DNA from 3 places in the Pectobacterium carotovorum genome. Region 2 is predicted to be linked to each of the others. Evidence: predicted binding sites of a transcription regulator. Region 2 holds the regulator's gene; each other region holds the start of a gene.
What was found. The regulator LexA, encoded in region 2, represses DNA repair genes until DNA is damaged. The targets are predictions, from matches to a motif close to TNCTGTATGTACATACAGNA.
Positions count from the first base shown of each region.

Region 1: umuD (translesion error-prone DNA polymerase V autoproteolytic subunit) is a predicted target of LexA. The motif match lies at 4,229-4,248, and genes of this name have one in related genera.
Region 3: mutH (DNA mismatch repair endonuclease MutH) is a predicted target of LexA. The motif match lies at 3,688-3,707, and genes of this name have one in related genera.

Region 1 is NZ_JAXAFK010000008.1:14,858-21,553, reverse strand. It holds gene R9X49_RS22025 (RepB family plasmid replication initiator protein) at 1-670, opposite strand, end outside; gene R9X49_RS22020 (ParA family protein) at 1,208-1,849, shown strand; gene R9X49_RS22015 (molecular chaperone GroEL) at 1,940-2,287, shown strand; gene R9X49_RS22010 (Y-family DNA polymerase) at 2,507-3,778, opposite strand; gene umuD (translesion error-prone DNA polymerase V autoproteolytic subunit) at 3,778-4,212, opposite strand; gene R9X49_RS22000 (plasmid segregation protein ParM) at 4,512-5,468, shown strand; gene R9X49_RS21995 (plasmid partitioning/stability family protein) at 5,474-5,869, shown strand.
Region 2 is NZ_JAXAFK010000002.1:297,081-309,990, reverse strand. It holds gene R9X49_RS13415 (pirin family protein) at 1-396, shown strand, start outside; gene zur (zinc uptake transcriptional repressor Zur) at 518-1,027, shown strand; gene R9X49_RS13405 (CsbD family protein) at 1,091-1,300, opposite strand; gene lexA (transcriptional repressor LexA) at 1,799-2,407, opposite strand; gene R9X49_RS13395 (diacylglycerol kinase) at 2,518-2,883, opposite strand; gene plsB (glycerol-3-phosphate 1-O-acyltransferase PlsB) at 3,011-5,479, shown strand; gene ubiA (4-hydroxybenzoate octaprenyltransferase) at 5,611-6,474, opposite strand; gene ubiC (chorismate lyase) at 6,509-7,018, opposite strand; gene groL (chaperonin GroEL) at 7,417-9,063, opposite strand; gene R9X49_RS13370 (co-chaperone GroES) at 9,109-9,402, opposite strand; gene R9X49_RS13365 (FxsA family protein) at 9,634-10,107, opposite strand; gene aspA (aspartate ammonia-lyase) at 10,636-12,075, shown strand; gene R9X49_RS13355 (anaerobic C4-dicarboxylate transporter) at 12,198-12,910, shown strand, end outside.
Region 3 is NZ_JAXAFK010000001.1:152,520-165,429, reverse strand. It holds gene lgt (prolipoprotein diacylglyceryl transferase) at 1-230, opposite strand, end outside; gene ptsP (phosphoenolpyruvate--protein phosphotransferase) at 457-2,703, opposite strand; gene rppH (RNA pyrophosphohydrolase) at 2,716-3,249, opposite strand; gene mutH (DNA mismatch repair endonuclease MutH) at 3,946-4,641, shown strand; gene R9X49_RS00680 (TerC family protein) at 4,879-5,595, shown strand; gene R9X49_RS00675 (YgdI/YgdR family lipoprotein) at 5,782-5,988, shown strand; gene R9X49_RS00670 (NADP(H)-dependent aldo-keto reductase) at 6,195-7,256, shown strand; gene phnE (phosphonate ABC transporter, permease protein PhnE) at 7,664-8,554, opposite strand; gene phnE (phosphonate ABC transporter, permease protein PhnE) at 8,562-9,422, opposite strand; gene phnD (phosphonate ABC transporter substrate-binding protein) at 9,549-10,481, opposite strand; gene phnC (phosphonate ABC transporter ATP-binding protein) at 10,533-11,360, opposite strand; gene phnM (alpha-D-ribose 1-methylphosphonate 5-triphosphate diphosphatase) at 11,513-12,649, opposite strand; gene phnL (phosphonate C-P lyase system protein PhnL) at 12,636-12,910, opposite strand, start outside.

The DNA.
Region 1 (6,696 bases), on a different contig from region 2:
TCATTGAGACATAAAGAGTACCTGCAGGCATACTTTCAAAGTAGACGTAAAGCGATTGTGCTGCTTCTTTACGAGAGAGCTCAGACAGTGCCTTCAAGCCAAGCAGCACTTTGTGGTCATATCGATACAACTCCCACAGGCTCGGATCACCAACAATCTCTACCACATCCGATTCCATATCCAGAACGGCACGCTGAACCAAGTGGGTTATGAGGCTTCGCTTGCCATCCTTACTTCGGAAAGAAAGAGTAACGCTTGATAGATTAAACAGTGAATCACTGAGGCGGTTTCGGGCCCGTCCATTGATATCCGTAGGTTTTAGTCCACACATCCTTGCGAACTCTGAAAAAGGCAGTGTGATTTTGTCACTTGAGTATCCGTATTTCGAAAATGCAGAAATAATACCGATCCAGGTTTTAAAATCGGTGGACATCCCCAGCTTTGCCCCCTGGATTTTTATGTTCGTATAACCTTCCTGACGAGCAACCTCCAGGCTTGAAAGCTCTTCAGAAGCATCAATTTGAAAGTCGCGTTTTCCTTTTTCACGCGGAGATACTGGCGTGAACACACTAAGCCTGAGCAGCGCTACTGGTTGTACAGTTTTATTACCGTTCGGAACCAGTTCATAAGCTGTGCCAGAGTCCTTCTTTATAATGGCAAACGGACTCATATCTTCATTGATTTCATTCACTTTTTCAGGTTATCCACATAAGTTAGCTTGGAAGCACTATTTTTATGAAAGTGACCGCTCGATGATTATGAAAATAACCGCCTTTATTATGAAAGTAAACGCCAAAAATTATGAAAATAACCGCTTTTTTTATGAAAGTGACCGCCTAAAGTGGTGATTAATCCTTTTTTTTCAATAGGATACAATGTATGTGATCTTTACTTTTTCTTTTATGATCTTAATACTGATCTAAATAATTGAAATATCAAGTGTATATGTGGATAAGTTAAACAAAAAAAGACGGTTTTTCAGGGGGGAAGTTCAACTTCCCCGCAGCCCACAAAATTATGTTTTATATCGTCGTGTATCTATGGGATATCTACAAGATACTATTCGGGTATTTTTGGGGTATCTTAAACCCATTGACAACAAGTTGCGTTATAGTTTAAAAAGGTACTCTATAAATATCCATTGGATACCTACTGTGTATCTTATGGGTTCACAATGGGTATCAAATGAGGATAAAAGGGATATATCATGTCGATTATTGCTAATGCTCACCCAAAAGGCGGTGTGGGTAAAACTACAACATCAGTAAACCTTATTGGTGAAATGGACCCAGATGCCGTGGATCTTGATACACACACTGGGCTTTCAATCATTCTGGGTCTACGTCCAGATGGAAAAGCGATCTCCGTGAAGGTTCCAAAAACTGTCGAAGAACTGATTGAAATAATGACGCCATACAAAAACAGCGATAAAGACCTGTTTATAGATTGTGGTGGCTTCGACTCTGATCTCACTCGTACCGCAGTAGCATTTGCAGATTGTGTCATCGTTCCATCTAAAGACTCTCTTACAGAACGAATTGGCCTAATGCACTTTGATGGCGTTCTTGATGAGATCAGTTCAATCATGGAAACAGATATCACTGCCTATCTTTACCTGTGCAAAGTTAATCCAAATAAGAAGAACTTTCCAAAACTTGAGGCAATACTCCCTTCCTTTAAGCACCTGAAGCTGATGAACAGTCGGATATCTTCTCGCGCTGAGTTTGAAGAAGTTATCGAAAGTGGAATGGGTATTACCGAAACCTTGCACGGCCGCAGCACTCCCGGCGGCAAGGAAGTCATAGCTTTAGTCCAAGAAATTAAGCAATTGATAGTAGATAAAAGCTAACGAATAGATATCCTTAGGATATTTATAAGATACCTATCAAGTATTTTAAAGGCATTTGTAGAATGTCCTACAAACATCCTGGAACGAATCATGAGCAAAAAAAAAATTGATGAGCAGGCTGAGAAACTCAAAAGCTTAGTAGGCTCAGCCCGGTTACAGACATCTTCACAGGCTGTTTCGGCAAATGAAGCAGCTAAAGTGGGTAACTATATTAGCAACGAAGATAAGGCCACGGGTGATGCTGAAAAGCAAAATCAGGTTCCTGACCGCCCTGAACCTACCAAGACTAAAGCTAAAAATCTCAAAGCCATTCCTGTTTCATATTTTGAGGCTCATGCCGACCTTAAAACTACCAGTAAGACGTCTCTCGATTTCAGTTCTTACATCATTGAAGCTATCAGGGAGAAGCTTGAGAGAGACGGTGCAATTGGGAAATAATAGGGGTGTCTTTTAGATATCCTCTGTGTATATATTAGATGTTTATTTGGTATCCTTAATATCCCTTTTAAATATCTAATGTGTACCTTAAAGGTATGCTTCGAGATCGGTTCTAATCAAAGAAGTGAGTTTGTATCTTGAGGATGTATTAAAGGTATTTAACGGATATCCCAAGGGTTCCTATGGGGTTCCCTTAGGATGTTTATTCATTGACTAGTTTTAAAATTGTGCAGTCGGGATATCACTCCATCTGGTGGTGTACGCAGGAGAGAGCATATCTCTTTTCATCTGCCATTCCGTGGCTATTCCTCTTCCCGCAAACCAGACTTTCCCCTTACCTGAGTTGTTGATCCCGTCCAGAACCTTCATCAGCGCGTCGCTGTGCAGCCGCGGCTGGACCTCGTCAAAGAGATTTAACTGAGAAACGCCACAGGGAGTGAAGTCGTTCAGCATCACGCCGGCCTTTGCATATCGATGCCCATTGAGCCAGATACGATCTAGGGCCTTCACTGCTGCGTTAATAATGTCTCGAGTGTCTTGGGTTGGAATGAGCAGCTTTTCGCTTGCCATGTTGCTGTAATACGATCCGTTGACGGCGAAAGGAGATGTTTTGATAAAGACCAAGATGTGCCGGCAGTACTGGCGCTCTCCCCGCAGTTTTTCGGCCGCGCGTTCAGCGTACAGGCAGATAGCCTGCCGTAGCGCTTCGTATGTCGTGATGCGTTCCCCGAATGAGCGGCTGCAAACAATCTGTTGCTTAGCGGGTGATGCCTCTTCAAGAGATATACAAGCCTCACCGTTCAGCTCGCGCACGGTTCGCTCCAGCACCACGGTAAAGTTCTTGCGTACAAAGACAGGGGGCATGCGCGCCAACTGCAAAGCGGTTATCACTCCGAACGTATTCAGCTTTTTGCCGATACGGCGGCCAACGCCCCAGATTTCCTCAACCGGCTGCAGCGAAAGCAGCTTTTCCGTCCGCAGTGAATTTCCGCTAGTCAGGGCTAGCACGCCTCCAAATTCTGGCCACTCTTTTGAAGCCCACTGTGCAGACTTGGCCAGCGTTTTGGTTGGGCCCATTCCGACACCGATCGTCAGTCCGGTTCCGCTTAAGACGTGCCCGCGCAGCTGCCGACCGAACGTTTCATAATCCGTACAGGCATCGATGCCGTGGATATCCAGAAACATTTCGTCAATCGAATATTGCTCCACGCGAGGCGCCAGCTCTTCCAGATGCGCCATGACTCGATTGCTCATGCTGGCGTAAAGCTCGTAGTTACTGGAGAACGTGATGACGGGCTCAGGGAACTGCATTGTTTTCAGCTGGAACCAGGGGATACCCATCTTGATGCCCAGTTGCTTTGCTTCTTTCGAGCGTGCGATCACGCAGCCATCGTTGTTGCTTAAGACGACGATAGGTTTGTTTCTCAGGTCCGGGCGGAAAACTTTCTCACAGCTTGCGTAAAAGGCGTTCACGTCAGCCAGGGCAAACATCAGTCCCGCCCCCGAGTTTTGTGGATAAAAGCCGTCACGACCCCAAAGATCTGGAGATTATCGGGATCTGGCCAAAGTGTAGGGTAAGCGGTATTCATCGCCTGCAGTCCCAGCCGGGGTGTCAGGAGCAATTTCTTTACCGTGAACTCGCCATCGATTTCGGCTATGACGATGTCGCCGTGCTGCGGCCGTTCGGCCTTGTCCACAATGAGCAGATCGCCGCTGTGTAGACCAATGTCGTGCATCGAGTTTCCTATGGCCCGGACAAAGTAGGTGGAGCTGCGGCGTTGGATACAATATTCATTCAGGTCCAGCTCGGACTCTGTATAGTCGGCTGCAGGCGAAGGGAAACCACATGAGACCCGATCGTAGAATAACGGCAGCTGTATCAAATCGGGTGATTCGGCAGGTGCGATAAAACTGATTTCAGCCATTTTTTACCCCTTTCATAACTGTGTTTATATACAGTATTATTTTTATGATTCCTCTTTTAAGCAAGCTATTCTCAGTCCCTTTATTTCAAGCGGCTGATTATTAGGCGCAAATACCTGGCTTATAAATAGCTGCAATCTCTGTTCTTTTCTTTTTTCTTCTCAAATACTTCTCAAATACTTCTCTTGCGCGGTTGCTATTGCGGCCATGATTTGTATAATTCTCTTATTGTTCTCTGTTTGTTCTCTATTTTGTTTTTGTTTGTGCTCGTTTCAATCCCAACTATTCCAAGGTGAAAGGTATGAAAATTTTCATTGATGACGGCTCTACCAATATCAAACTGCAATGGAACGAAGCCGGAGAGGTAAGGCAATCAATCAGCCCTAACAGCTTCAAGCGTGAATGGGCTGTGGCGTTCGGCGCTCAGCAGGCGTTTAACTATCAGCTTAACGGGGAGCAGTATTCTTTTGATCCGATAAGTCCGGAGGCGGTGGTTACGACTAACGTTGCATGGCAGTACAGCGATGTGAACGTTGTAGCCGTTCATCACGCGCTTCTAAACAGCGGTATTGGCCCATGTGAAGTGGATATCGTGGTCACACTGCCGCTTGCGGAGTATTACGACAAGAATAACCAGCCCAACGAAGGGAACATTCTGCGCAAGAAAACAAACTTGCTACGACCGGTGGAGCTCAATGGGGGAGAAACCTTCTCAATACGTCACGTTGACGTGATGCCGGAATCTATCCCGGCTGGTTTTGAGGTCGTTAAAAATCTGAATGAGCTTGATTCATTGCTGATCGTTGACCTGGGCGGAACGACACTCGATATTTCTCAGGTGATGGGAAAAATGCGCGGAATATCGCGTATCTACGGTGATTCCACGCTGGGCGTCTCTCTGATTACCGGTGCCGTAAGAGACGCTCTTTCGCTGGCTCGCACAAAGGGAAGCAGCTATCTGGCTGACGATATCATCATTCACCGTAACGATGCGGCTTACTTGGCTTCACGCATTAACGATACCTCACGCATCGATCTTGTTCGCGAAGCAATAACATCGGCTCACAGCCGGCTTGTTAACAGGGTTATTGAAGCTGTCAGTCGCTTTGAGGGATACTCGCATGTAATGGTCATTGGCGGTGGCGCCGAACTCATTGCAGAGGCAGTCAAAAAACACTGTGCAGTCAGGGATGAACGTTTCTACAAAACCAGTACGTCTCAGTTCGACTTAGTTAACGGTATGTACCTTATTGGATAAAAACCATGGATACGCGACGCAAAATTACGTTTTACCTGAATCCTGAAACTAACGAAGCGGACCGCTTTGTCTGCCAGAAAACGGACGAAACGCCTCAGGGGGAAAGGGGGCGTTTATGGCGCGCCGCGCTGCTTACCGGTTTCGCATTTGGCAAACAGGACGAACGCCTGCCGTTCCTGTTCAGCGAGCTGCTTAAACGCGATACGTCATTTGATGATCTGCTGCAGCTTCTTAAAGCTGTTTACCCGCGGGAAACCGAGGCGTTGCTGCAGGGCAGGGAGCGTGAGGTAGTAACCACAGCCCCTCAGTCTCCAAAGCAAATGAGCGATTCGGTGTCGTCTGATGACGAAACCCGCAATAATGCCCGTAGCATGTTCAGCGGGACGGGAAACAATGTCTGACCTGAGGGAGCATGAAAAACTGATCCGCCAGTTCCATTGATGATATGTGACTGTGTAAAGGCCGGGAGTTCTCCGGCCTTTTTCATGTGCGATGCGTGTGGAAGTGGATCTCTGTCAGCCCAGTGATGTTTCGCTTCCTCACATGACAGCAAAGATACGCTGTCATGTTTGCGGCGAGCGCTGTGGAATAAAGCGGGAAAATTATCGTGTAGTGACTGAAACAAGGATTTTTCTGTATACCAGGATGGACGTGAACGTGCGCTTTCTTAGTATTTCTGTGGATAGCCACAGAGAAAATATCGGCTAGACAGACAGAATTTCTGGTGTGTTGAGAGGAAAAGATAGAGGTATGTGGTTTTTTTACTAAAATTTTTTGCTCACTATTTCGTCAAAAATGCATTGGCGCACATTTTTTTCTTTCTGCGTTTATTTGTTGACATTTCTGTAGCCTTTGCAGCATCTGGATTTCCGAAAAGAACAAATACGTTCACTAAAATTATTGATAATAAACACTTGTCCTAAAAATAATCCTACCTAAAATAAGTGAGAGCAGGGGGACTGGACTGCTAGTTAATAAGGGCTGAAATAAAAAAACCCGACGGGTAAGTCGGGTTTTTACGGTCTCAACTCGAAGCTGGTAACTTCGAGTTTTGAAAGGTGCTCTCTTTAATTGACCCTGAAATCATACTCAAGGAAGTCGCTGGCTGCAACTCGGGTTTTCAGATGTGTGAAAAATCGAGAATGTTTTTGAGTTCTGATTTCAGGGATGCTGTAAATAGGATTTGGAAATCCTGAGTCTGTATACAGGTGGTGCTGGTACAGATGAG
Region 2 (12,910 bases):
AGCGAACATAATACCAACGCCAGTAAGCCACTGACGAGGCTGCAACTATGGCTGAACGCCTGCCAGACCCGAGAGAACAGCCCGTTACAGCGCATGGAATTAGATCCATCAAGCCATACTCTGCTTGCCTCGCCGGAAGGTGAACAGACCAGCCTGCAACTACGCCAGCAGGTTTGGATCCATCATGTCGATCTCCAGCAGAATGAGCAAAGCACGATCGCACTACAGGGCAATCAGGCATACCTCCAGTTGATCCACGGTTCAATGGTGGTAAAAGGCGGTCAGCACAGTGAAGCCCTACACTGCGGCGACGGTGCCTTTATTAAAGAAGAAGCAGCGTTGACGCTACAGGCAGAAGCACCTTTGCGAGCGCTGCTCATCGACCTGGTCGTGTAGCGTTCTGTCCGTTGTTTTTACAGGAAGTGGTTTTTGCAGGAAAACGCCGCCAGTTCGGCGTTTTTATTCAGTCGTGGTAAGATATCCGTCTTGTTCCTCAATGCGTCAGGGTGATATGACAATGGATTCAACCAAACAGGACAAACTTCTTGCCCAGGCTGAACAGATTTGTCAGCAGCGCGCTGTGCGTCTCACGCCGCAGCGGTTAGAGGTTTTACGCCTAATGGCACAGCAGTCCGGTGCTATCAGCGCTTATGACCTGCTGGATCTGCTGCGCGTTTCCGAACCTCAGGCGAAACCGCCGACCGTCTATCGCGCACTGGATTTTCTGCTGGAACAAGGCTTCATTCATCGCGTCGAGTCAAACAACAGCTACGTGCTGTGTCACCATATCGAAGACCACAGCCATACGTCAGCTCTGTTCATCTGCGATCGCTGCGGACAGGTTACAGAACGTCAAACCGAAGGTGTAGAAGAAACGCTGCGTAGTCTGGCACAGCAGTCAGGATTTACGCTACGCCACAGCGTTGTGGAAGCTCACGGGCTGTGTGGTGGCTGTCAGGAAGTGGCATCGTGCAATCAGCCGGATCATTGCGATCACGACCATACGGTTCCGATTAAAAAGCGTTAATCTCTATTAAAAAACGATAGCCCCGAGGGCTATCGTCCTTTCAGCGAAGAGCTATCGCGTTCACTACCAGTGATATTTGTGGTGCTCTTCCCAGTGCTTCACTTCTTTCTCTGCCGCTTCTTTTGCGTACCCGTAACGCTCCTGGATTCTCCCTACCAGTTGGTCACGCTTACCTTCGATGACCGTCAGATCGTCATCCGTTAATTTACCCCATTGCTCTTTCGCTTTACCTTTAAACTGTTTCCAGTTACCGCTGGCTTGGTCTTTATTCATAAGAATCTCCATACCTTAGGTGTATTGCGCATAAATGAATCATGACTACCGACGTAGGCGTCAGTGTCAGATAAATCGGTCTATTCAGTAAGCAGCGTCATCATGGTGTGAACCATCACGGTGTTCTTCGCCACTGTCTCCCTTGACTGCCGGGCTAACCTAAATGTGATGGCTGGTAATCAATCACCAAACGACCAAATCAAGATTAAAATGCTTACCTTGATAAAAATTATAGCCGAATATTTCACTTAAAATGAAAAACCAGGAATCAGTAACTGGGCAAGACGTTAAGAAAGAGAAAATCACCGCAAAAGCAGAGGAAAAACAGGTGGTAAGAGGAATCGCAGAAAACGCACGCTAAATGTAACGAAATATATACAGCCAGCAGATTAACACACGGGGGCAACCCACACATAAAGTGACTAGCACATGAAGCAATTAACACAAAGAGGATGATGCACTGACTCAAACAGACGAGCAGTGCATCTCGGTGAATCGTTAGCTCCAGTCACTGTTACGAATGACGCCAACCGCTAAGCCTTCTATCGAAAAGCTTTGTTGACGCAGGTCGACAACAATGGGGGCAAACTCTTCGTTTTCCGCGAGAAGATGCACTGTATTGCCCTGCTTTTTCAGGCGCTTCACCGTCACTTCATCATCAATACGTGCGACGACAATCTGACCGTTGCGTACATCTTCTGTTTTATGCACGGCCAGTAAATCGCCATCCATAATACCAATATCTTTCATCGACATACCGCTCACCCGCAGCAAAAAGTCAGCGCTGGGTTTGAACATGGCTGGGTCAACCTGATAGTGACATTCGATATGTTCCTGCGCCAGCAGAGGCTCACCTGCAGCCACGCGACCAACCAGAGGAATACCCGTCTCTTCTTCCATCAGCAGACGAATACCGCGAGAAGCACCCGATACAATTTCAATCACACCTTTACGCGCCAGCGCTTTCAGATGTTCTTCAGCCGCATTGGGAGAGCGAAACCCCAGCTGTTGAGCAATTTCCGCGCGCGTTGGCGGCATTCCGGTCTGCGCAATATGATCGCGGATCAGGTCATAAACCTGCTGCTGCCTTGCTGTTAATACTTTCATTCCGCCCCCTGGTTGTTTATACAGTCTTGCTGTGAGTATATACAGGTAAGCCACAATTGGGAATGGAGATATCGGCAAAGCCTCTGACTTTTATTCATTTATGCGTACCGTCAGGCAAAATGTTGCCAGAGGATGCTGCCCCACACGACAGCGGCTAACACGATGGCAACAAAAACAGCCGCCGAGCCGATATCTTTCGCCCTTCCGGATAATTCGTGATGCTCAGGGCCAATACGATCGACAACTGCTTCAATCGCGCTATTAGCCAACTCAAAAAGCATAATCAATACGACAGACCCGATCAGCAGCAGTTTTTCGACCAGCGTAACTGGCAGCAAACACGCAATAATCACGCCGACAATCGTCAGTATTGTTTCCTGACGAAACGCCGCCTCATGCTGCCACGCCTGCTTTAGCCCCTTAAGGGAATAACCGGTCGCCTTAATAATCCGGGTCATCCCCGTTGCTTTATTCATTTATCCTCCATTATTTACGCAAAATAGTTCGCATTTTAACGCACCTACGTTGTCTCATCACCACAGATCTCCGGCGCAGTTTCTGGTATCCTTGCGGCGCATTGCTAACAAGAGGCTCCAAGTTGTTATGTCAGGTTGGCGTAAAATTTACTATAAACTATTGAATCTCCCACTAAAACTGCTGGTTAAAAGCAAAGTTATTCCCGCAGATCCCGTGGTCGAGCTAGGGTTAGATCCCTCACGTCCTATACTCTATGTTCTGCCTTATAACTCTCAGGCAGATCTCTTGACGCTACGTGCGAAGTGCCTGGCATTGGGGTTACCCGATCCCTCGCAGTCGTTCGAATTCAACGGCGTCGAACTCCCCAGCCACGTCTTTATTAATGACGGGCCGCGCGTCTTTCGCTATTACGTTCCCAAGCAGAAATCCGTCAAGCTGTTCCACGACTATCTGGATTTGCATCGCGCTAATCCAGATTTAGACGTACAGATGGTGCCGGTTTCTGTAATGTTTGGGCGTTCTCCGGGTCGGGAAAGCCACGCTCAGGCCGCACCACACCTGCGCTTGCTCAACGGCATTGAGAAATTCTTCGCCGTCCTGTGGCTAGGCCGAGACAGCTTTGTCCGCTTCTCCAGCCCGGTGTCGCTGCGCTATATGGCGACCGAACATGGTACTGACAAAACCATAGCCCACAAACTGGCGCGCGTCGCGCGTATGCACTTCTCCCGCCAGCGTTTGGCGGCGGTTGGCCCGCGTTTGCCGGTACGTCAGGAGCTGTTTAATAAGCTGCTGGATTCCAAAGCAATCAAGAAAGCCGTAGACGATGAGGCGCGCAGTAAGAAGATTTCTACTGAGAAAGCGCAGCAGAACGCGATTGCGCTGATGGAAGAAATCGCCGCCGACTTCTCCTACGAAGCCGTGCGTCTGTCGGATCGCGTCTTAAGCTGGACGTGGAACCGCCTTTATCAAGGGATCAACGTCCATAACGCCGAACGCGTTCGTCAGTTGGCGCAGGATGGTCACGGCATTGTCTATGTGCCCTGCCACCGCAGCCATATGGACTATTTGCTGCTGTCCTATGTCCTGTACCATCAGGGCTTAGTGCCGCCGCACATCGCCGCCGGTATCAACCTGAATTTCTGGCCGGCAGGCCCGATCTTCCGCCGTCTTGGCGCTTTCTTTATTCGCCGTACCTTCAAAGGCAACAAGCTGTATTCCACGATTTTCCGTGAATATCTGGGTGAACTGTTTGCCCGCGGCTATTCGGTGGAATACTTCATGGAAGGCGGGCGTTCGCGCACGGGTCGTCTGTTGGAACCCAAAACCGGTACACTGGCCATGACCATTCAGGCCATGCTCAGAGGCGGTACGCGTCCTATCACGCTGGTGCCGATTTATGTCGGCTACGAGCATGTGATGGAAGTCGGCACCTATGCGAAAGAGCTGCGCGGTGCGGTGAAGGAAAAAGAAGGCTTTATGCAGATGGTGCGCGGTTTGCGCAAACTGCGTAATCTCGGCCAGGGGTATGTGAACTTTGGCGAACCGCTCCCGCTGACAACCTACCTGAACCAGCATGTTCCGCAATGGCGTGACGCGATTGATCCTATTGAAGCACAGCGCCCAAGCTGGCTAACGCCGACGGTGCAGGATATCTCTATGGATATCATGGTGCGCATCAATAATTCTGCGGCAGCAAACGCAATGAACCTGTGTTCTACAGCCTTGCTGGCATCGCGCCAGCGCTCACTGACACGCGAGCAAATGCAAGAACAGCTGGATTGCTATCTGCAACTGCTGCGCCAGGTTCCTTACCACAAAGATATTACGGTTCCGAAAAAGACAGCGGATGAACTGTTGGAACATGCGCTGAGCATGAACAAGTTCGAAGTCGAGAAGGACAGCATTGGCGATATCATCATTCTGCCGCGCGAGCAGGCCGTTCTGATGACGTACTATCGCAATAACATCCAGCATCTGTTGGTCTTACCGTCGCTGATCGCCAGCATCGTCATCCACCACCGCCGGATTACGCTTGCCGAAGTCGTGCGACAGATCGCGCTGATTTATCCGCTGCTGCAATCCGAGCTGTTCCTGCATTATTCCAAAGAGCAGTTACCGGGCGTGCTGGAAACGTTGGCTAACGAACTGATTCAACAGCAACTGCTGTGCAGCCGTGACGGTGAACTGGCTATCAACCCGCCACGTATCCGTACGCTGCAATTGCTGTCAGCTGGCGTGCGTGAAACGCTGCAACGCTATGCGATTACGCTGTCGTTGCTGTGTGCGAATCCGGAAATCAACCGCGGAACGCTGGAGAAGGAAAGCCGGAACATGGCACAACGCCTGTCCGTCCTGCACGGTATCAACGCTCCAGAGTTCTTTGATAAAGCTGTGTTCTCAACGCTGGTCGCTACCTTACGGACAGAAGGGTATATCACCGACAGCGCGGAAGCTGCGCAAGGCGATATCGTGGCGATCTACAACATTCTCGGCGATCTGATCACCCCGGAAGTTCGGTTGACCATTGAAAGCGCCAGCTCATCTACTGAAATGGAAGCCGATAGTCAGGCAGTGGAAGAGACGATGCAGGAGTAGCCAGCGGGAAATGGCGGACGACACGCCGCCATCAAACCGCAGGCGCGTTTAGCATGACAAACACATCTGAATGTTCCGCCATAAAAAAAGCAGCGAGAAATCGCTGCTTTTTTTATCTCTGATGCTCAAGCTTACAGGCCAAACAGCACACCGATAAATATCGCCATTCCTGCGTATTTATTATTGTGGAACGCCTTAAAACAGGCATCGCGCTCGCGACCGGCAGTGAGTATTTGCTGATAGACAAACATCCCAGCCGCCACCAGCAGCGAAATGTAATAGGAGGTTCCCAATCCGCTGATCTTTCCTAAAATCAGCAGCAGCGCCAGCATGCTAAACTGCAATAACCCGATGATAATATTGTCAAAGCGGCCAAATAATATCGCGGTGGATTTCACACCGATCTTCAGGTCATCATCGCGGTCTACCATCGCATATTGGGTATCGTAGGCGACCGTCCAGCAGATATACGCCAAAAACATCATCCAGCAGGTCACCGGCAGGCTTTCACTCACCGCGGCATACGCCATCGGGATTGACCAGCCAAATGCCGCACCCAGCACAAACTGAGGAAGATGGCTGACCCGTTTCATAAACGGATAGACCCATGCCAGCCCCAGCCCCGCAACGGACAGCCAGATCGTCATCTTATTCAGCGTCAGCACCAGGCCGAACGCCAGCAAGACCAGCACGACAAACAGCACTTTGGCAGCTTGCTCGCTCACCTCACCGCTGGGCAACGGGCGAGAAGCGGTACGTTTTACATGGCCGTCAAAATGTCGATCGGCATAGTCATTGATGACGCAGCCCGCCGCACGCATCAAGAAAACGCCAGCGACAAACACAAAGAGCGTCCACGGCGCAGGCACTCCCCCTCCCGCCAGCCACAGCGCCCATAGCGTTGGCCACAGCAGCAGCAGAGAACCTATCGGTTTATCAATTCGCATCAAGCGACAATAAGCCAGCCATTTCCCTGCTGTAACACTTCTTTCCAAGGATTTATCTCCTCAAATTACCTGCCAACCTTCATCACCGGCTGAAATAAATCGGTGATTCCGGTAAGAAAAGCTCAGTCAACAGTAACGGAAAACCGGAGACACACAGGCGGGAACGCCGCGCCCATAAGCCTTCACAGCATCCGGTATGGATATAGTCACGCGTCAGCGATTTTTGCTCAAATAGATAACGCCCCAACGGCTGATTACCGATTTTCGTCAGGGCTGAATCCGTTCCGTCGAGCGTCTGTTGTGGAACAATGGTGCGGCCAAACAGCCAAGGACGTTCGTCACCATACAGCACCACTTCACGCAGCCAGTAGCGCTCACTATACGGCAGCTGTTCGCGTTCTTCGCCCAGCGCCTGTGGCGTAATGAACCTCTCACTGCACAGCGTGGTCTTCAATTGGGCACAATATTTTTCAAGTCGCCGCGTCATGGAGCCGGTTTCCATCAGCCAGTCACCAATGTGCTCAGGTAATACCGAAGGGGGCTCAGTAAACCAGGAAATAGAGCGCAGAAGCGTAGACGCATCGTCAGACATTATCCCTACTCCAAACAGGGTTACTTCGTAGATAAAAGTATTCGCAAATAACGCATTCGTAAATAAAGTAACGCCCCTATTGTAGCGCAGAATGCTTCCCCGATAACACGCTATAAACGCATTCATCAACGATACGGCAACATTTCAGCAATGCGGCGGATGCGTAACATCCATAACGATGCCGCTTTACTCACTCATCAGGCGATCCAGCGGGAAATCAGCAAACGCACAACGCTTACCTCAATAATTCATTGAATTGATTAAACAGAAATGAGGCGCATAAAAAAAGCACCACCCGGTATCGTGACCGGATAGTGCTCTTGGAAGGACAGAAAGACGAACTTCTGTAACCTGACTCCTGTCACCAGAAAATGGCTTCCGGTGACAATGGCGTCACATTACATCATGCCGCCCATACCACCCATGCCGCCCATACCGCCAGCAGCACCTAAATCAGGCGCATCGCTTTTCGGCAGGTCGGTTACCATACATTCGGTGGTGATCATCAGACCTGCAACAGAAGCCGCGTATTGCAGCGCAGAACGGGTTACCTTGGTTGGATCCAGGATACCGAAGTCGATCATGTTGCCGTATTCTTCCGTTGCCGCGTTGTAACCGTAGTTACCTTCGCCCGCTTTAACGGTGTTGGCAACCACAGATGGCTCTTCACCAGCGTTGGAAACGATCTGACGCAGTGGCGCTTCCATCGCGCGCAGCGCCACTTTGATACCCACGTTCTGATCTTCGTTCTGAGCAGTCAGAGAAGCCAGTTTCGCTGCAACGCGAACCAGCGCCACACCACCACCAGCAACCACGCCTTCTTCTACCGCAGCGCGAGTCGCAGCCAGGGCATCTTCAACGCGTGCTTTCTTCTCTTTCATTTCAACTTCAGTTGCTGCGCCAACTTTGATAACGGCTACGCCGCCAGCCAGTTTAGCCACACGCTCTTGCAGTTTTTCACGATCGTAATCAGACGTTGCTTCTTCAACCTGTTGACGGATCTGAGCAACACGGCCCTGAATCGCAGCTTCTTCACCCGTACCATCGATGATGGTGGTGGTGTCTTTGTTGATCACAACGCGTTTTGCCTGACCCAGATCTTCCAGCGTCGCTTTTTCCAGCTCCAGACCGATCTCTTCAGAGATAACGGTACCGCCAGTCAGCGTCGCGATATCTTGCAGCATCGCTTTACGACGGTCGCCGAAGCCCGGTGCTTTCACCGCAGCGACTTTCACGATACCACGCATGGTGTTAACCACCAGCGTTGCCAGTGCTTCGCCTTCAACATCTTCAGCAACGATAACCAGCGGTTTGCCGGCTTTCGCTACAGCTTCCAGTACTGGCAGCATTTCGCGGATGTTGGAGATTTTTTTATCAGCCAGCAGGATGAATGGGCTTTCCAGTTCTACAGCACCCGTTTCCGGCTTGTTGATGAAGTAAGGAGACAGGTAGCCACGGTCGAACTGCATACCTTCAACCACGTCCAGCTCATCTTGCAGACCGGTACCTTCTTCAACGGTGATAACACCTTCTTTACCGACTTTGTCCATGGCTTCGGCAATCATTTTGCCTACGGTTTCGTCGGAGTTAGCAGAGATGGTACCAACCTGAGCAATAGCTTTAGAGTCAGAGCACGGTACAGACAGTGCTTTCAGCTCTTCAACAGCGGCGATAACGGCTTTATCGATACCGCGCTTCAGATCCATCGGGTTCATGCCCGCTGCAACAGCTTTCAGGCCTTCAGTGATGATAGCCTGCGCCAATACGGTTGCGGTCGTGGTGCCGTCGCCTGCTGCGTCATTCGCTTTAGAGGCAACTTCTTTCACCATCTGCGCGCCCATGTTCTCGAACTTGTCTTCCAGCTCGATTTCACGCGCAACAGATACGCCGTCTTTAGTAATGGTCGGTGCACCGAAGGATTTATCCAAAACTACGTTACGGCCTTTCGGGCCCAGGGTAACCTTCACTGCATCAGCCAGTACATTTACGCCGCGCAGCATTTTTACGCGAGCGTCATTACCGAATTTTACGTCTTTAGCTGCCATGGTGTATTTCCCTTAAATTCGTTCAGTTCAGATGATTACGCGCAATTACGCTTCAACAATTGCCAGAATGTCGCTTTCAGACATGATCAACACTTCTTCGTTATCGATCTTCTCTGCCTTCACGCCATAGCCATCATTGAAAATAACGATGTCGCCAACTTTCACATCCAGCGGCTTCACTTCGCCATTTTCTAGGATACGTCCGTGACCTACGGCCAGAACTTCACCGCGGGTAGATTTACCAGCAGCGGAACCAGTCAGTACGATACCGCCAGCAGATTTTGACTCGACTTCTTTGCGCTTGACGATCACGCGGTCATGCAATGGACGAATATTCATTGATAGCTCTCCTTTGAGAAAGTCCATATCGGTTTAGGATAAACGCCGACGATGTTTTGCTTATGCTTTTCATCATTGGCCTTGTGGTGTTCTAAGTGGGGACGTTTCACCGCCCTTCAAGGGAGAAAATTCATTTTTTTTGCGTTAGGCGGCCACTTGTCGCAAACAGCAGATAAAAAATAAGGATTATCAATATGATAATCCTTATCTGTTTTTCAGTTCATCGTGACGTTAACGGTCGTCACGATCGTCCCGATGTTCAATATTTGCGCTCCCGCCATCCTTGCGCTGGTATTCACCCTCAAAGGTGTTACCACCAGAGGACGACGACGCGCCGGAGCCGGAACGCCAGATATGTAGGTGAGGCATCAGTTTGAGCGTCAGGCTTTTTTGCACCGGTGGCAACAGAAGCAGTAGCCCCAGAAAGTCAGTCAGGAAACCCGGAATCAGGAGCAGAAAGCCTGCCAGCACCAGTGACACGCTTTTTACCATTTCAGCCGCCGGGCTTTCACCTGCTGCCATTTTCTGCTGCATCTGCACCAGCGTCTTCATCCCCTGATTTCGCACCAGTGAGACCCCCACGCAGGACGTGAAGACCACCAGCAGCAGGGTCATAGCGACGCCCAGCACCTCAGCCACCTGAATAAACAGCGATATCTCGATGTAAGCCAAAAGAAAAATAAGTAATAACGGTAACCAGCGCACCCGGTTCTCCTGTGTGTTTTACGCGTACTGTTTTAATAAAAACGTGTGTGAATAAGAACGTGTTAAGCCCATCGCGATTGAAAACCCAGTACGCGTTACTGCCCATCGACTTTACTACCAATGGATTAGGTAAAATGCGCGCCCTGCTCTGCGATCTGGCACATCATGAGTGACTTAAATGGGGACGGCCTTGCACATTTTCAATGCCGCCGCCCCACGAATATTGTTCTAAAATAGTGACTCGTGACTACAGTCACAGTTCATTTACTGTAGTGGTAGAGAACGCCAGTATAGTGATCTAAACACCTGTTTTTCGCTTTCATAACGACATATCCTCACGGCAATGGATACTTGGTTGGTCAAACATCCCGAGACTATTGCCGAGATAAGACGGTTTATCCAGGGTCACACTGTTTGCCTGAGAGAGCACGTTTTCTGAGATAACAGTTTCCCACGATAACGCCGCCCGACACACCAGCCCACAGCGTCTAGTTGCATCACTAGCCGCACAACAGGATAGGCACTCTCATGTCAGAAAACATCCGTATTGAAGAAGACCTGTTAGGCACCCGAGAAGTTCCCGCAGACGCGTATTATGGCGTTCATACGCTGCGCGCCGTCGAAAATTTCTATATCAGCAACAATAAAATCAGTGACATTCCCGAGTTCGTACGCGGCATGGTCATGGTGAAGAAAGCGGCGGCGTTGGCGAACAGAGAACTGCAAACTATCCCGAAAAAAATCGCCGACATCATCATCCGCGCCTGTGACGAAGTGCTGAATAACGGAAAATGCATGGATCAGTTTCCGGTAGATGTCTATCAGGGGGGCGCTGGCACGTCGGTCAATATGAATACCAACGAAGTATTAGCCAATATTGGTCTGGAACTGATGGGCCACCAGAAAGGCGAATACCAGTACCTGAATCCCAACGATCATCTGAACAAATGTCAGTCTACTAATGATGCCTACCCCACCGGATTTCGTATCGCGGTCTATGCGTCCGTCCTGAAGCTAACCGAGGCGATAGCGAAGTTGAGCGATGGCTTCGAGCGTAAAGCCAAAGAATTTGAAGACGTGCTGAAGATGGGTCGTACCCAGTTGCAGGACGCAGTGCCGATGACGCTCGGCCAGGAATTTCATGCGTTTAACGTGCTGTTGCAGGAAGAAATCAAAAACCTGCTGCGCACGTCGGAACTGCTGCTTGAAGTCAATCTGGGCGCGACCGCCATCGGTACGCGTCTGAACACGCCGGACGGCTATCAGCAACTGGCAGTGCAGCGTCTGGCAGAAGTCAGCGGCCTGCCGTGTGTGCCAGCGGAAGATTTGATCGAAGCCACGTCAGACTGTGGCGCCTATGTCATGGTGCACAGCTCGCTGAAGCGGCTGGCCGTGAAGCTGTCGAAAATCTGTAATGACCTGCGTTTGCTCTCTTCCGGCCCCCGTGCTGGTCTGAATGAAATCAACCTGCCAGAGCTACAGGCAGGTTCCTCAATCATGCCCGCCAAGGTTAACCCGGTCGTGCCGGAAGTCGTCAATCAGGTGTGCTTCAAGGTCATCGGTAACGACACCTGCGTCACGATGGCGTCAGAAGCCGGGCAATTACAGTTAAACGTGATGGAGCCAGTTATCGGTCAGGCGATGTTTGAATCGACCCACATTCTGACCAACGCCTGCTACAACCTGCTGGAGAAATGCGTCAACGGCATCTCCGCCAACAAGAGCGTCTGCGAAGCCTACGTCTTCAACTCCATCGGAATTGTGACGTACCTGAACCCGTTCATCGGCCACCACAACGGCGATATCGTCGGCAGAATCTGCGCGGAAACGGGAAAAAGCGTGCGTGAAGTCGTACTGGAGCGCGGCCTGCTGACCGAAGCCGAGCTGGATGACATTTTCTCCATCCAGAACCTGATGCATCCGGCGTACAAAGCCAAACGCTACACCGATGAAAACGAGCTTCCCTAACACCGACATCTAATTCCAACAGGCACGTCCGTTCACGAAGAACAGCGTGCCTTTATTTTTTGCCGTCTACGGCCATAAGAATAAGTTATGAATTTTTTATTATGTAATTAAGGAGCATAGTCATGCTTGGTCTTGAGTTGTTTATCGTTCTGCTCGCCATCTATTTGGGGGCACGACTGGGAGGCATCGGCATTGGTTTCGCCGGTGGCCTGGGAGTGCTTGTTCTTACGCTGGGGTTTCAGATAAAGCCCGGCGTCATCCCTTTTGATGTCATTGAAATTATCATGGCCGTTATCGCCGCCATCGCTGCGATGCAGGTGGCGGGCGGAATGGATTATCTGGTCAGTCTGGCGGAGAAACTGCTGCGTAAACACCCGAAATACGTCACCTTTCTCGCCCCGCTGGTCACCTACTTCATGACGATTCTGGCCGGGACTGGACACACCGCGTTTTCCACTCTGCCGGTTATCGCCGAAGTCGCCAAAGAGCAGGGTATTCGCCCTTCTCGTCCGCTCTCTATCGCCGTTGTCGCCTCGCAAATCGCCATTACCGCGTCGCCAATCTCGGCAGCGGTGGTGTTTGTCGCGGGTATTCTTGAGCCGCACGGCGTCAGCTATCTGCTGCTGTTAGGCATCTGCATTCCTACCACGCTGGCGGCAATCCTGCTGACGGCAATTGTGACCAACTTCTTAGGCAAAGAGCTGAAAGACGATCCGATTTATCAGGAACGTCTGAGAAAAGGCGAAACCACGCTGCGCGGTAATAGCCAGCATGAGATCAAACCGGGCGCCAAACTTTCCGTGATGCTATTTCTGATCGGCATCGTCGCTGTCGT
Region 3 (12,910 bases), on a different contig from region 2:
ACGTAGCCCAAACGCCCGCCGACGAAGACCCCAAGGAACCCCATATACAGCAGGTTTTCAACTTCATCTTTGGTCCAACCGCTACCCGGTTTATTTGCCCGACGCACCGCTAACCACATGGCAAATACAAAACCCACCAGATACATCAGCCCATACCAGTGCAGCGCCAACGGGCCAATTGAGAAAATCACTGGATCAAACTGAGGAAACGCCAGATAGCTTGTCGTCATCATTCACCACATATTTTATTGTGTTATCCCTGCTTTCGGGATCGTCATTGATAGGCAAAAGGCAGGAGAATGAATCCGTTCCTGCGAACCGCGGTGGCGAATCATAGCATACGCACCCGCGCTCGTTGCTTGCATCGGGGAAAAGTTCTGTAAAACATTGAGTCGTTGTTAAACATTTACTCGCAATTAAATCTCAATGTTTCCGTCAATATCACATCGCTACAGACTAGCGCCCGCCGCGAATCAAGCCGCCCAGCCCGCGCTCTTCCATGAAGATTGCCGCCCACTGCCTGACTTCCGCCGCGCTTTGCGCGCCCAGCAATTGCTGTACTAACGCCTGCGACTCAGCCAGCGTAATTTGACGCAGCAGATATTTAATTCGCGCCACGCTTCGCCCGTTCATACTGAGCGAGCGATAGCCCAGACCGGTCAGCAACAGTGCGCCAAGCGCTTCTCCCGCCATTTCACCGCACACGGAAAGCGGAATGTTATGCCGCTCGCACTCAACGGCGATCATATTCAACGCCTGCAACATGGAAGGATGCAGACTGTCATAGAGCGATGCGACGTGAGCGTTATTACGGTCTACCGCCAGCAGGTACTGCGTCAGATCGTTGGTGCCAACCGAAACAAAATCAATGCGGGAAGCCAGATGAGGGAGCAGGAACAGCATCGACGGCACTTCGATCATGATGCCGATCCGCGGTTTGGGCTGTGGGAAGCCCAGTAATTCTTCGACCTCGCCCGCCGCCTGATCGATCAGGCGACGCGCTTCACTGATTTCATCCAGACTGCTGATCATCGGCAACAAAATACTGAGATTGCCACTGTGCGCGTTAGCCCGCAGCATGGCGCGCACCTGAATCAGAAAGATTTCAGGCTGATCGAGCGTAATCCGAATACCGCGCCAGCCAAGACACGGATTCTCTTCGCTAATCGGCAGATAAGGTAGCGGCTTATCTGCGCCGATATCCAGCGTGCGCAGCATCACCGTGCGCGTAGGGTAAAGCTGCAACATGCTTTGATATTGCGCCATCTGCTCATCTTCGGACGGAAAACCACTTTGCAGCATAAAAGGAATTTCCGTACGGTACAGACCAACACCATCAACCTGATTGATAAAACGTTTTTCGTGTTCGGCGCTTAACCCTGCATTCAACATGACCTGAATGCGCTCGCCGCTTTTCAGTACGGCAGGCTGTTCCATTTCGCCTTCAGCCAGACGGGTCAGCTCGTTTTCTTCCGTCAGCAGACGCTGATATTCCTGTACCAGCACGGGTTCAGGATCGACCAACAGCTCACCGCGATAGCCATCGATAATCAGTAGGCGCTGATGCAGCAAATCAGGCTGAATATCCGCCCCCACCAGCGTCGGAATCCCCATCGCACGTACGAGAATCGCCGCATGCGAATTGGCCGCACCGTCATACACGACAACGCCTGCCAGCCGCTCTGGCGGCAGCTCCGCCAACAGCGTCGCCGTTAATTCGTCCGCCACGAGGATAAAGCGCTCAGGCCATTGCCCCATGATTTGCGCGTTATCATCAAGGTGAAACAGCAGTCGTTGCCCCAACGCGCGCAGATCGCCCGCACGTTCACGCAAGTAGGTATCCTGCAAATTGGTGAACTGCGCAGCAAAACGTTCGATCACCAGCTTCACTGCCCACTCGGCGGCATTGCCCGCATCCACCTCCTGAAAGAGTTCACGCTTGAGTCGCGCATCATTCAGCAAGTGCGAGTACAAATCGAAAATCGCCGCGCTCTCTTTCTGCGCACTGGCGCTAAACCGCTTGCTGAAGCGGCGGAATTCCGCCGTTGCCTCTTCCAACGCCTGCGTTAAACGGGATCGCTCACGCTCGCTGTCCAGACTCGACGCGGGGAACACCTGCTCCAGAGAAGGTTGGGTACAATCCTGCCAGCCGGGGGCGATCGCCACACCGGGGGCGGCCACCAGCGCTTTAACGCGCGTCTGACGGTATTGACCGAAGAGCGTTTTGATCTGCGAAAGGGAAAGAATGGCGGCCATCTGCGTGGCGAGCGTCACCATGAACGATTCTTCGTTTTTATCAAACTGACGATGTTCACGCTGCTGCACCACCAGTACACCCAGCAGGTGGCGACGGTGGATAATGGGAACGCCAAGAAAAGAGCGGAAATGCTGCTCTTTCACGGCGGGAATATATTTGAAACTAGGATGGGCGCGCGCATCGGCCAGATTGATAGGCTCGGCACGTTGCCCGACCAGCCCAACAATACCTTGCCCAAACGCCAGCGTAACCGTGCGACCGCGCGGTTTTTTCAACCCACGCGTCGCCATCAGGTAATAGCATTGGCGATCGTGATCGGCCAGATAAATGGAACAGACTTCCGTGTCCATAGCCTGACAGGTCTCATTGACCAGAATGTCCAGCGCATCACTAAGGCGGGCCGTTGCCGCAACGTTTTCGACAATTTCTCGCAAGCGCGTGAGCATAATGTGCCTGAATTACCCTCTTTTTCGCCGAGGACCGGATGGGGTTGTCATCCGAGCCGCAACACTCTCCTGAAGCAGTATCACCGGGTTGATAAATTCCTTCATCACGCGACGATACACATCTCGCTTAAAAGAGACGACCTGACGTACCGGATACCAGTAACTCACCCAGCGCCAGCCATCAAATTCCGGCGTGCCGCTGCTCTGCATATTGATATCCGACTCATTACACATCAACTGTAGCAAAAACCATTTCTGCTTTTGGCCGATACAGACCGGTTTTGTATCCCAACGCACCAAACGCTTTGGTAATTTATAGCGTAACCAGTTACGGGTAGATGCCAACACGCGCACATCCTTTTTTCTTAACCCGACTTCTTCAAACAGTTCGCGGTACATCGCCTGCTCAGCACTTTCACCGGGGTTAATCCCCCCCTGCGGAAACTGCCAGGAGTGCTGACCATAGCGCCGGGCCCACATCACCTGCCCCTGCCGATTACAAATTACAATACCAACGTTTGGGCGGTAGCCATCATCATCGATCACCGGACTACCTCGATAAACATCAATGCAAAGATGACCTGATTGTTTCACACTCCCGTCAGGCGGTAAACCACTGCTTAGAAAGCATGTGATACTAATAAAATTAAGATAACCCACAGATAAGATCAAAGTTATAAACATGTGAAGACCGGAATTCGCAGTTTATTCACTTTTTCTGTGGACATCTTTGTGCAGAACCCATGAAAAAGTGAGTAAAACTCATTTTTCATGCGGAAAAAATATTACAGTAAATTAAAAAATAGTGCTTTCTATTCATTAAATTACAAACCGTTTTACTGGCAATGGCGAACCCCTGATTCCTGTTCAAATGGCATACAATGCAAGATTGGCGAAAGATCGCACTATGCCGATTTTATCCACAGGGAATGCCCCGAAGTCAGGCAATAAATAGGCAAAAACAGCAAAAAGGCCGCGAGTCAAGGCTGTAAATCGAACCAGTAATTCATGTTTATGTGGGTTATCCAAGAAATCTGTGGATAACCTAGTGTAAGATCCTGTTTATTGTCGGTGGCTATACGTGCACAGTTTGCAAAGCGATGTACAGCGATCGCCATCACACTAAAAAAAAGCGCTATGAATCATGCTATTATTGTTTTTCTCCACAGTCTTGCAGGCTGTGCATGGGTATTCTCTACCTATTGTATTTTTTTTGAGCGGAAAAATATCGAACTATACGCTATGAATTCACCCACAGTTCACACGACTGCGCCGCCACATGAGCAAGCCTTGCTGGAACGCGCGCAATCCCTCGCGGGTTATAATCTCGCGGAATTAGCGGACATCGCTCGCCTCCCCCTTCCCGCTAACCTGAAACGCGACAAAGGCTGGATTGGCGTCTTGCTGGAGCGTTTTCTGGGGGCAAGCGCAGGCAGTAAGCCCGAGCAGGATTTCCCCGACATCGGCGTTGAGCTAAAAACCATTCCGATTGATGAACAGGGTAAACCGCTGGAAACCACCTTCGTCTGCGTCGCGCCGTTAACAGGCAACAGTGGCGTCACGTGGGAAAGCAGCCACGTACGACACAAACTCGCGCGGGTACTGTGGATTCCGGTAGAAGGATCGCGACACATTCCGCTGGGGGAACGCCGTATTGGCACGCCGCTGATCTGGAGTCCCAGCGAAGAAGAAGAGGAACAGCTGCGCTGCGATTGGGAAGAGTTGATGGATCTGATCGTGCTTGGTCAGGTAGAAAGCATCACCGCCCGACATGGCGAAGTGTTACAGCTACGCCCCAAAGCGGCAAATAGCCGGGCTCTAACAGAAGCTATTGGCGAATTTGGCCAGCCGATTCTGACCTTACCACGCGGGTTCTACCTGAAAAAAACCTTTACCGCGCCGCTGCTGGCCCGCCACTTTATGCAGCTCAGCAACTGAGCGTCATTAGGCTATGCTTCATCAGTACGATACTTCGTCGTACACTGGTTTTATTGCGACAAGGGAATATGACCTGGGAAAAACCTGACGCCGACCCAGAGTAAAAGGGACGCCAGCACATGGAGCACATGCGAAGTATGACGGGTATATCTTTACGACATCACACTTTCGCTTGCCTACGCACCGAGCTGGCAGAGTATAATATCGTTTACGTTTCGTTTAAGGTGTATTGATATAATGTTTGATTGGATTGTTGATCCGAACGCATGGTTGGCATTGGGAACGCTGACTATTCTGGAAATCGTTCTTGGGATCGATAACATTATTTTCCTGTCTCTGGTTGTCGCCAAACTGCCTAAAGCCCAACAAAACAAAGCACGCCGCATCGGGCTGATGGGGGCGATGTTGATGCGTTTGGGGCTGCTCGCGTCTATTGCCTGGGTCATGCGTCTGACTGACCCGCTGTTTACCGCATTCGACAACGAAATTTCCACGCGTGACCTGATTCTGTTCTTCGGGGGGCTCTTCCTGATCTGGAAGTCGAGCAAGGAAATTCACGAAACCGTCGAAGGCGGTTCAGAAGACCATACTTCCAAGGTGTACTCTTTCTTTGGCGCGATTGTGCAGATCATGCTGCTGGATATTATCTTCAGCCTGGACTCGGTGATCACCGCCGTTGGTCTGTCTGACCATCTGTTTATTATGATGGCTGCCGTCGTTATCGCCGTTGGTGTGATGATGTTCTCCGCGCGCCCTATCGGCGAGTTTGTCGAACGCCATCCGTCCGTCAAAATGCTGGCCTTGTCGTTCCTGATCCTAGTCGGGTTCACCCTGATTCTGGAAAGCTTCGACGTTCACGTACCGAAAGGCTACATCTACTTCGCCATGTTCTTCTCGATGTCCGTCGAGGCACTGAACCTGCTGCGCAGTAAAAAAGAGAAAACGGCACACTGATCGCCGCATAGCGAGCAATCAAAACGCCAGATGACCTAATCAGGCGGCAACCAGCCGCCTGATTACACAAAATTAACGTCCTCAACACGCATTTTTTCCATTATTCCTACGTTATCCCTCACGACCATTTGCTAGACTCACTGAAGTTTTTGCATTTATTAATGGGTTAATACGATGAAAGTACGGATGAAAATGGCAGTCACACTGACGTTATTATTTACCCTTGCGGGCTGTTCCAGTGACTACGTGATGGCGACAAAAGAGGGGCAAATGCTCCTGACGCAGGGAAAACCTGTGCTGGATAAAGATACCGGGCTGCTCAGCTATATCGATGAGCAAGGTAATCAGAGACAGATTAACAGCGACCAAGTTTCCCAAATCGTGCAGCGCTAACGGCAACGTTAGCCCGATATTTCCCCCATCGGGCGATGCGCTCTGGCAGAATCCTGCTAAAGGGCAGCACAAGAGACTTCCCCACTCGCCACGGCTTCGTTATAGTCGAATTCAGGTGTGTTCTCCCAAACTCATTGGAATCGCAAAAAATCATGCGGAAATGAGGAGAAATACGCCTGCTATTTTCAGACATAAGGAAGCTGGCAATGCAATATCACCGTATTCCCCATAGTTCTTTAGAAGTGAGCGTGCTGGGTCTTGGTACGATGACCTTTGGCGAACAGAACAGCGAAGCAGACGCTCATGCCCAGTTAGATCACGCCATTGCCGCAGGTGTTAACCTGATTGACACAGCAGAAATGTACGCCGTTCCTCCACGCCCGGAAACACAGGGGTTAACCGAGAGCTATATCGGTTCCTGGCTGAAATCCCGTGGCGGCCGTGAAAAACTGATTGTGGCGAGCAAAGTCTCCGGCCCTGTGCGCGGAAATGATCACAGCATCCGCCCACAGCAGGCGCTGGACAGAAAAAATATCCGTGCTGCGCTGGATGCCAGTCTGCAACGCCTCAACACCGACTATATCGACCTCTATCAGCTGCATTGGCCACAGCGCCAGACCAACTGTTTTGGCAAGCTGAACTATCAATATACTGATAACAAATCGCAATATACTGACGACAAACCGGTCGTTACGCTGCTGGAAACGCTGGAAGCGCTGAATGAACAGGTGCGTGCCGGTAAGATTCGCTACATCGGTGTCTCCAACGAAACTCCGTGGGGCGTGATGCGCTATCTGCATCTGGCGGACAAACACGATCTGCCGCGCATCGTGTCGATCCAGAACCCCTACAGCCTGCTAAACCGCAGTTTTGAAGTCGGCCTAGCGGAAATCAGCCAGCATGAAGGCGTAGAACTTCTCGCTTATTCGTCACTGGCGTTCGGTACGCTGACGGGTAAATACCTGAATGGCGCAAAACCCGCTAACGCACGCAACACGTTGTTTAGTCGCTTCACTCGCTATACCGGCCCGCAGGCTCAGGCAGCGGTTGCCGAGTACGTGGCGCTGGCGCAAAAGCACGGCCTGAATCCGGCGCAAATGGCATTGGCGTTTGTGCGTCAGCAGCCGTTCGTCGCCAGCACGCTGCTGGGCGCGACCACGTTGGAGCAGTTGCAAATCAACCTCGACAGCCAGAACCTGACGCTGGATGGCGAGATCCTTGACGAGCTGGAAGCCATCCATCGCCGTTTCACGTTCCCGGCACCGTAAGCGCCAAATTCGGGGCTTACATGGGCCCCGAACCTCCTCCTTCACAAACAACCTCTTAGTCACATTTTTATGCAGATGCGGAGGCTGTTTCGTGCGCCACAATACCGCCATTTTCATGCCACGTCGCAGCACGCGCCCGACTCAGGGCGCTCAGTCGCCGCCGCCCTGAGAACCCAGGCTTTCCGGCTAAATTATGTCGCTGCGCGATGCCATCGGTGTTCATGACCGCTAGACGAGCCGCTAGTGACGCGTTCCCGACGCGGCACTAGCTTTCGCGGCATCCATGCCGCTCACTCGGCGGTCATGCCCACCGCTGCATAATTTCTTACGCCGGATAACAGCAAACCCCATTTGCACCCTACATGAATTGTGTATACGAGGCTGCTTCACCGGAGAAGAGCAGACACTTAATCGAGTGCTTCGCTGTTTTTGGGCTGAAACAGCGGAACGTCTTTGCCGGTGATATAGCGCTTACGCAACCAGGACGATATCCCATCCATCACCATCACTATCGCGACTAAAATCAGCGTGATGAACATCACCACATCCCAGTTCCATAAGCGCATGTTCTCCGCATAAACCAGCCCGATGCCCCCCGCGCCGACAAAACCTAGTACGGCGGCAGAACGGGTATTCGATTCAATCTGGTAGAGGCTGAGTGCCAGAATAACGGGGAACGACTGCGTGAAAATGCCAAAGCGGTGCTTTTGTAGCGCATTAGCGCCTAACGCGCTCAGGCCTCGTCCGGGTGAACGTTCAACAGCTTCGTGCCCTTCGGCGTAGAGCTTGCCAAGCAGGCCAATATCCTGCATCACGATAGCCAACAGCCCCGCCAGCGGCCCCAGCCCGACAGCTCGCACGAATATCAGCCCCCAAATCGCCATATCAATACCGCGCATCGTGTCCAACAGGCACCGCACCAGCAGCGCAATCGACCGTAATCCGCGGCGCTGCATGATGTTACGCGCCGCAAAGAAAGAGAGTAACAGCGCAATACAGGTCGCCGTTACCGTCCCCGCAAACACAATCGACAGCGTGATAGCAACTTGCGACAGGTAATAACCAAAGGGCCAATTGGCAAAATCATGCCAGACAAACATGCGTAAAAAATAGCGCCCCAGTTGCACAGAGCCATTGATCCACTGCGACGCGCTAATGCCAAAGGTCTGGAAAAAGAACAGGTAATACAGCATGACTGCCAGCGCCAGCAGTGTGATGCGGCGTAGATAGCGCGACTGTATGCGAAACAGTTCGGGATGCTGCTTTTTCAGCTGTTCGACATCAGGTGCCGTCACCATTCTCATATCACTTTCCTTCTACCACGCGGCGGCGTAAATAGCCGGAGACGCCATCCAGCAGCGAGACCACCGCAAGAATCAGCAGCAAGGTCATGCTCACCTGATCGTAGCGATCGAGCTTAATGTTGGTCATCAGTTCCTGACCAATGCCGCCCGCACCAACCAGACCAAGAATGGTGGAAGAGCGGAAATTAATCTCCATACGCATAAAGCTGTAGGAGAGAAAGATCGGTTTTACCTGTGGCCAGAAGGCGAAGCGCATAATCTGGAGCTTGCTGGCACCACAGCTTGCCAGACCGCGTACTGGCCGATCGGAAGCACTTTCCAGAGACTCATAAAACAGTTTGGTTAAGCTGCCTACGGTGTGCAGCGCCAGCGCAATAAAGCCGGGCATGGCGCCGATACCAAAAGCCATGACAAACATGACCGCCCAGCCCAGCTCCGGCATGGTGCGTAAAAAGGCCACCAGCGCGCGAATAGCCACACGCAGCAGCATCGAGCTTTGCGTATTCGCAGCGGCACAAAATGCCAGCATCGCGGCAACCGCCACCGCGATGACCGTAGAAGCCAGCGCCATTTGCAGCGTTTCCCAGATTAGCGGCAGCTGTATGGGCAGCCGATATCCCCAATAAGCCAGAGAGCCTTCGGTGTGAACGTTCGCCAGAAGCTGCTGCCAGTGCAATACAGGCAGCGTATCGCGCAGATAGCTGAAAAAACTCGGCAGAGAATGCCAGATGGTGGCGGGGCTGAATTCGGCAACCTTGCCCGCTCCAAGAAACAGGCAGGCCAGCAGTAGAGACCACAGCAGCGCCTCGCGCTTTTGCCGCCCTTTAATCTGTTGATAATAGTGCTCAAAGTCATTATTCAAAGCGGTGTCCTGTTTAGCGGGCGATCAGTCCTACCCTGACTTTGATTAGCGCACTGAAAATGTTGCCGCCCGTTCAATGTCGCGTCCGAACGGGCGTTGAGGGAATGGCGACGCGCCAGTTTTCGATCAGCGGTTGCCTTTCGTCAGTTCGCGTTTCATTTCTATGATGTGTTTGTAGTCATTCAGGCTTGCCGGACCGATATGCTGAGTACCGCCCATCGCTTTAGCAAAGCATTCATGCTGTTCTTTATCCAGTTTCATTACCGCGGAAATGACCTTCTGCTTGAAATCCGCGGGTAGCTTGTTGCTGATCAGAATCGGGCCGTTCGGGATGATCGGGGATTGCCAGATAATACGGATCTGCTGCATCAGATTCGGATGATCCATGCGGCTCAGGCGAGTAAAAGCGCCGGCGGTGTAGCCCGTGTTGTAATCGCCCACCATCGATGTCCAGGCGACGGCACCGTCAAATTGACCGTTAAGTACGCCCAGAATGTCCTGCTCATGGCCGCCAGAAAACGTCACGTTGGAAAAGAAGTTGTTGTATTTGTTATCGTTGTTTCCGCCAAATTTCTGTTTGAATATCTGGTTGGGCACCAGAAAGCCCGAGGTGGAATCGGGATCGGCAAAGCCAAAAGATTTCCCTTTCAGGTCTTCCAGCTTTTTGTACGGGCTGTCGGCTTTGACCACGACCACAGAGTAATAGCCGCGTGACTGGTCTTTATCGTCAACGGCGATACCGACGATGTCCACCGCGTTAGGATCTTTCAGATAGACGGAAGCAAAAGACGATGGCGACATGCTCAGAACCAGATCGACTTTTCCTCCCAGCAACCCCTGAATGACGCCGGAGTAATCAGAAGCATTACGCAACTGGGTCTCAACCCCCAGTTCTTTATCAAGGAACTGTTTGACGCACTGATTATCACCGATCTGCTGTGTCGCATTTTGCCCGCCCAAAATACCGAGATTCAGCTCTTTCGGCATCCCCGCTGCCGTGGCGCTGAAGACGGTCAGTGAGCTGGTTAACATCATCGCCAAACCAAAGATCTTTCTCATTGTTATCACCTGTTCTCGTGTCAAAGGCCATCGTGTTAAACACATATAACGCTAATGTACGTTAAGTTCATCGCCATACAGCGTATGAAGCAGCGGCTCATCCAATCGCGTTGGGTGGCCGTCAAAAACAATGCGCCCCTGAGCGATCCCGATGACGCGCGTACAGTAACGCTTCACCAGATCCACCGAGTGCAGATTAACCATGACGCTAATCCCCTGCTGACTCACTTCCCGCAAGACATCCATAATGCGGCGGGTATTTTTGGGATCGAGCGATGCGACCGGTTCATCGGCCAGCAAAATTCTGGGCTGCTGCATGAGGGCACGACAGATGGCGACGCGCTGCATCTGGCCGCCAGAGAGGTTTTCCGCACGCTGTAACGCCTGCGGCAGCATATTTACCCATTGCAGCAGTTCGATGGCGCGAGCGCGGTCTTCGTCGGAAAACACGCGAAAGAGTGATTTGAGCGTGGAGGTTTGGCTAAGGCGGCCTAACAAGACGTTGGTGAGTACATCCAGCCGCGGAACCAGACAGAAATCCTGAAAGATCATGCCACAGTGGGCGCGCCACTGGCGTATCTGCCGCTGGCTGAGCTTGATAATATCCTGCGGCTGCTCACCGCTGTGGCTGATAATTTCACCGTCGGAGGCTGCAATCGTGCCGTTTAACAGGTGCAGCAGCGTCGATTTTCCCGCCCCGGAGCGGCCAATGACGGCAAGCAATTCTCCCGTGTGCAGATCGAAGTTAATGTCGTCTAGCACCCGATGTTGTGGAGACCACGCTTTCCCCACGCCTCGAACGGACAGCACCTTTTGCGACTGAACGGGCTGCAACTGTGTTTTGAATTCAAGGCCGGATTTCAATAGTACCTGTGCCATCTTGGTATCCTCATGCGGTGAGGTAACCCACTCATTAAGAACAGACGGCGTGATGATTTCATGAATAATTAGTGATTAAAAAATGACCAATTGCAACGATTTGCAAACCTCTCGTTATCCCCCAGACTCCCACAACGAAGCAAATCAACCGATTAGTACACCTTCTCCCCTTTTGCCCACACATGACGAATATGCACATGGCCGTGAAGCGTATGTGCCAGCACCAAATCGGCACGTCCTCCTTCAGCAATCACACCGCGATCGTATAGCCCGATGGCGCGAGCGGGATTGCGTGTCAGCAAGGTAATGGCGCGCGGCAGGTCATAAGGGTTGCTCTCATCCTGTGCCAGACGAAATGCGGCATCAAGTAGGCTGGCGGGGTAGTAATCGGAAGAGAGAATGTCCAATAGCCCCTGCTGCGCCAGTTGGCTGGCCGACACGTTGCCCGAATGCGAGCCACCGCGTACCACGTTGGGAGCCCCCATCAACACCAGCAACCCACGTTCGTGTGAGCATCTCGCCGCCGCTTCGGTAGTGGGAAATTCAGCAATCGCGCTGCCCACCTGAAGGGATTCGTTAACGTGCTCTAGCGTGGCGTCGTCATGGCTAGCCAAGGTGATCCCCTTTTTACGGCAGAGTGCCGCAATTGCCAGCCGATTGGGCTGAGACCAGCGCGCGGCCAGCGCCATCTGTTCTTCCTCGAACGCTGCCATCTGCTGATTGCTGAGATGATATTTTCCCTGAAAATACTCACGGTATTTCTGCAACGATGTGTACTGGCGCTGGCCGGGCGAGTGATCCATCAATGACACCAGCAGTAGGTCGGGCGTATTCATCAGTTGTTCAAACAGCGGAACCGTAGCGTCATAGGGCAGCTCACAGCGCAGATGTAATCGGTGCTCGGCACGGTTTAGCCCCTTTTCCTGCCCCTGACGGATCGCCTCGATCATGTTATTAAGATTATCGAAGCGATGGCCGCCGTCCCGCACATCACCCACGGCAATCGCGTCCAGTACGGTGGTGATGCCATTCGCCACCATCAGCGCATCGTGGCTGCTCATCGCCGAGTAGGCTGGCCAGTCCACTTTTGGCCGTGGGGTAAAAAATTTATCGAGATTATCGGTATGCAGCTCTACCAGCCCCGGCAGCAGAAACCCGCCTTCGCCATCAATAGCTTCGGGCTGCTGACAGCATGCGCTGCTGACGTGAAGAATGACGCCGTTCTGCACTTCCAACGACCCGTAAACCACCTCATTTTCCAACACCAAATGCACATTATTGATAATCATGTTGCGGCATCCCAAGATAAGGTTGCATAGCGTGTAAATGCGTGGCGAGCCGGTTACGCATCGCACCGTCATGGAAAATGCCGACAATTGCCGCTCCGCGCTCACGGGCTTCTTCAATCAGTTGAACCACCACATGGCTATTGCCGCTATCCAGCGACGCGGTAGGTTCATCCAGCAGGAGAATCGGATAGTCGGCGATAAACCCCCGAGCGATGTTCACCCGCTGCTGTTCACCACCGGAGAAAGTCGACGGCGGCAGCG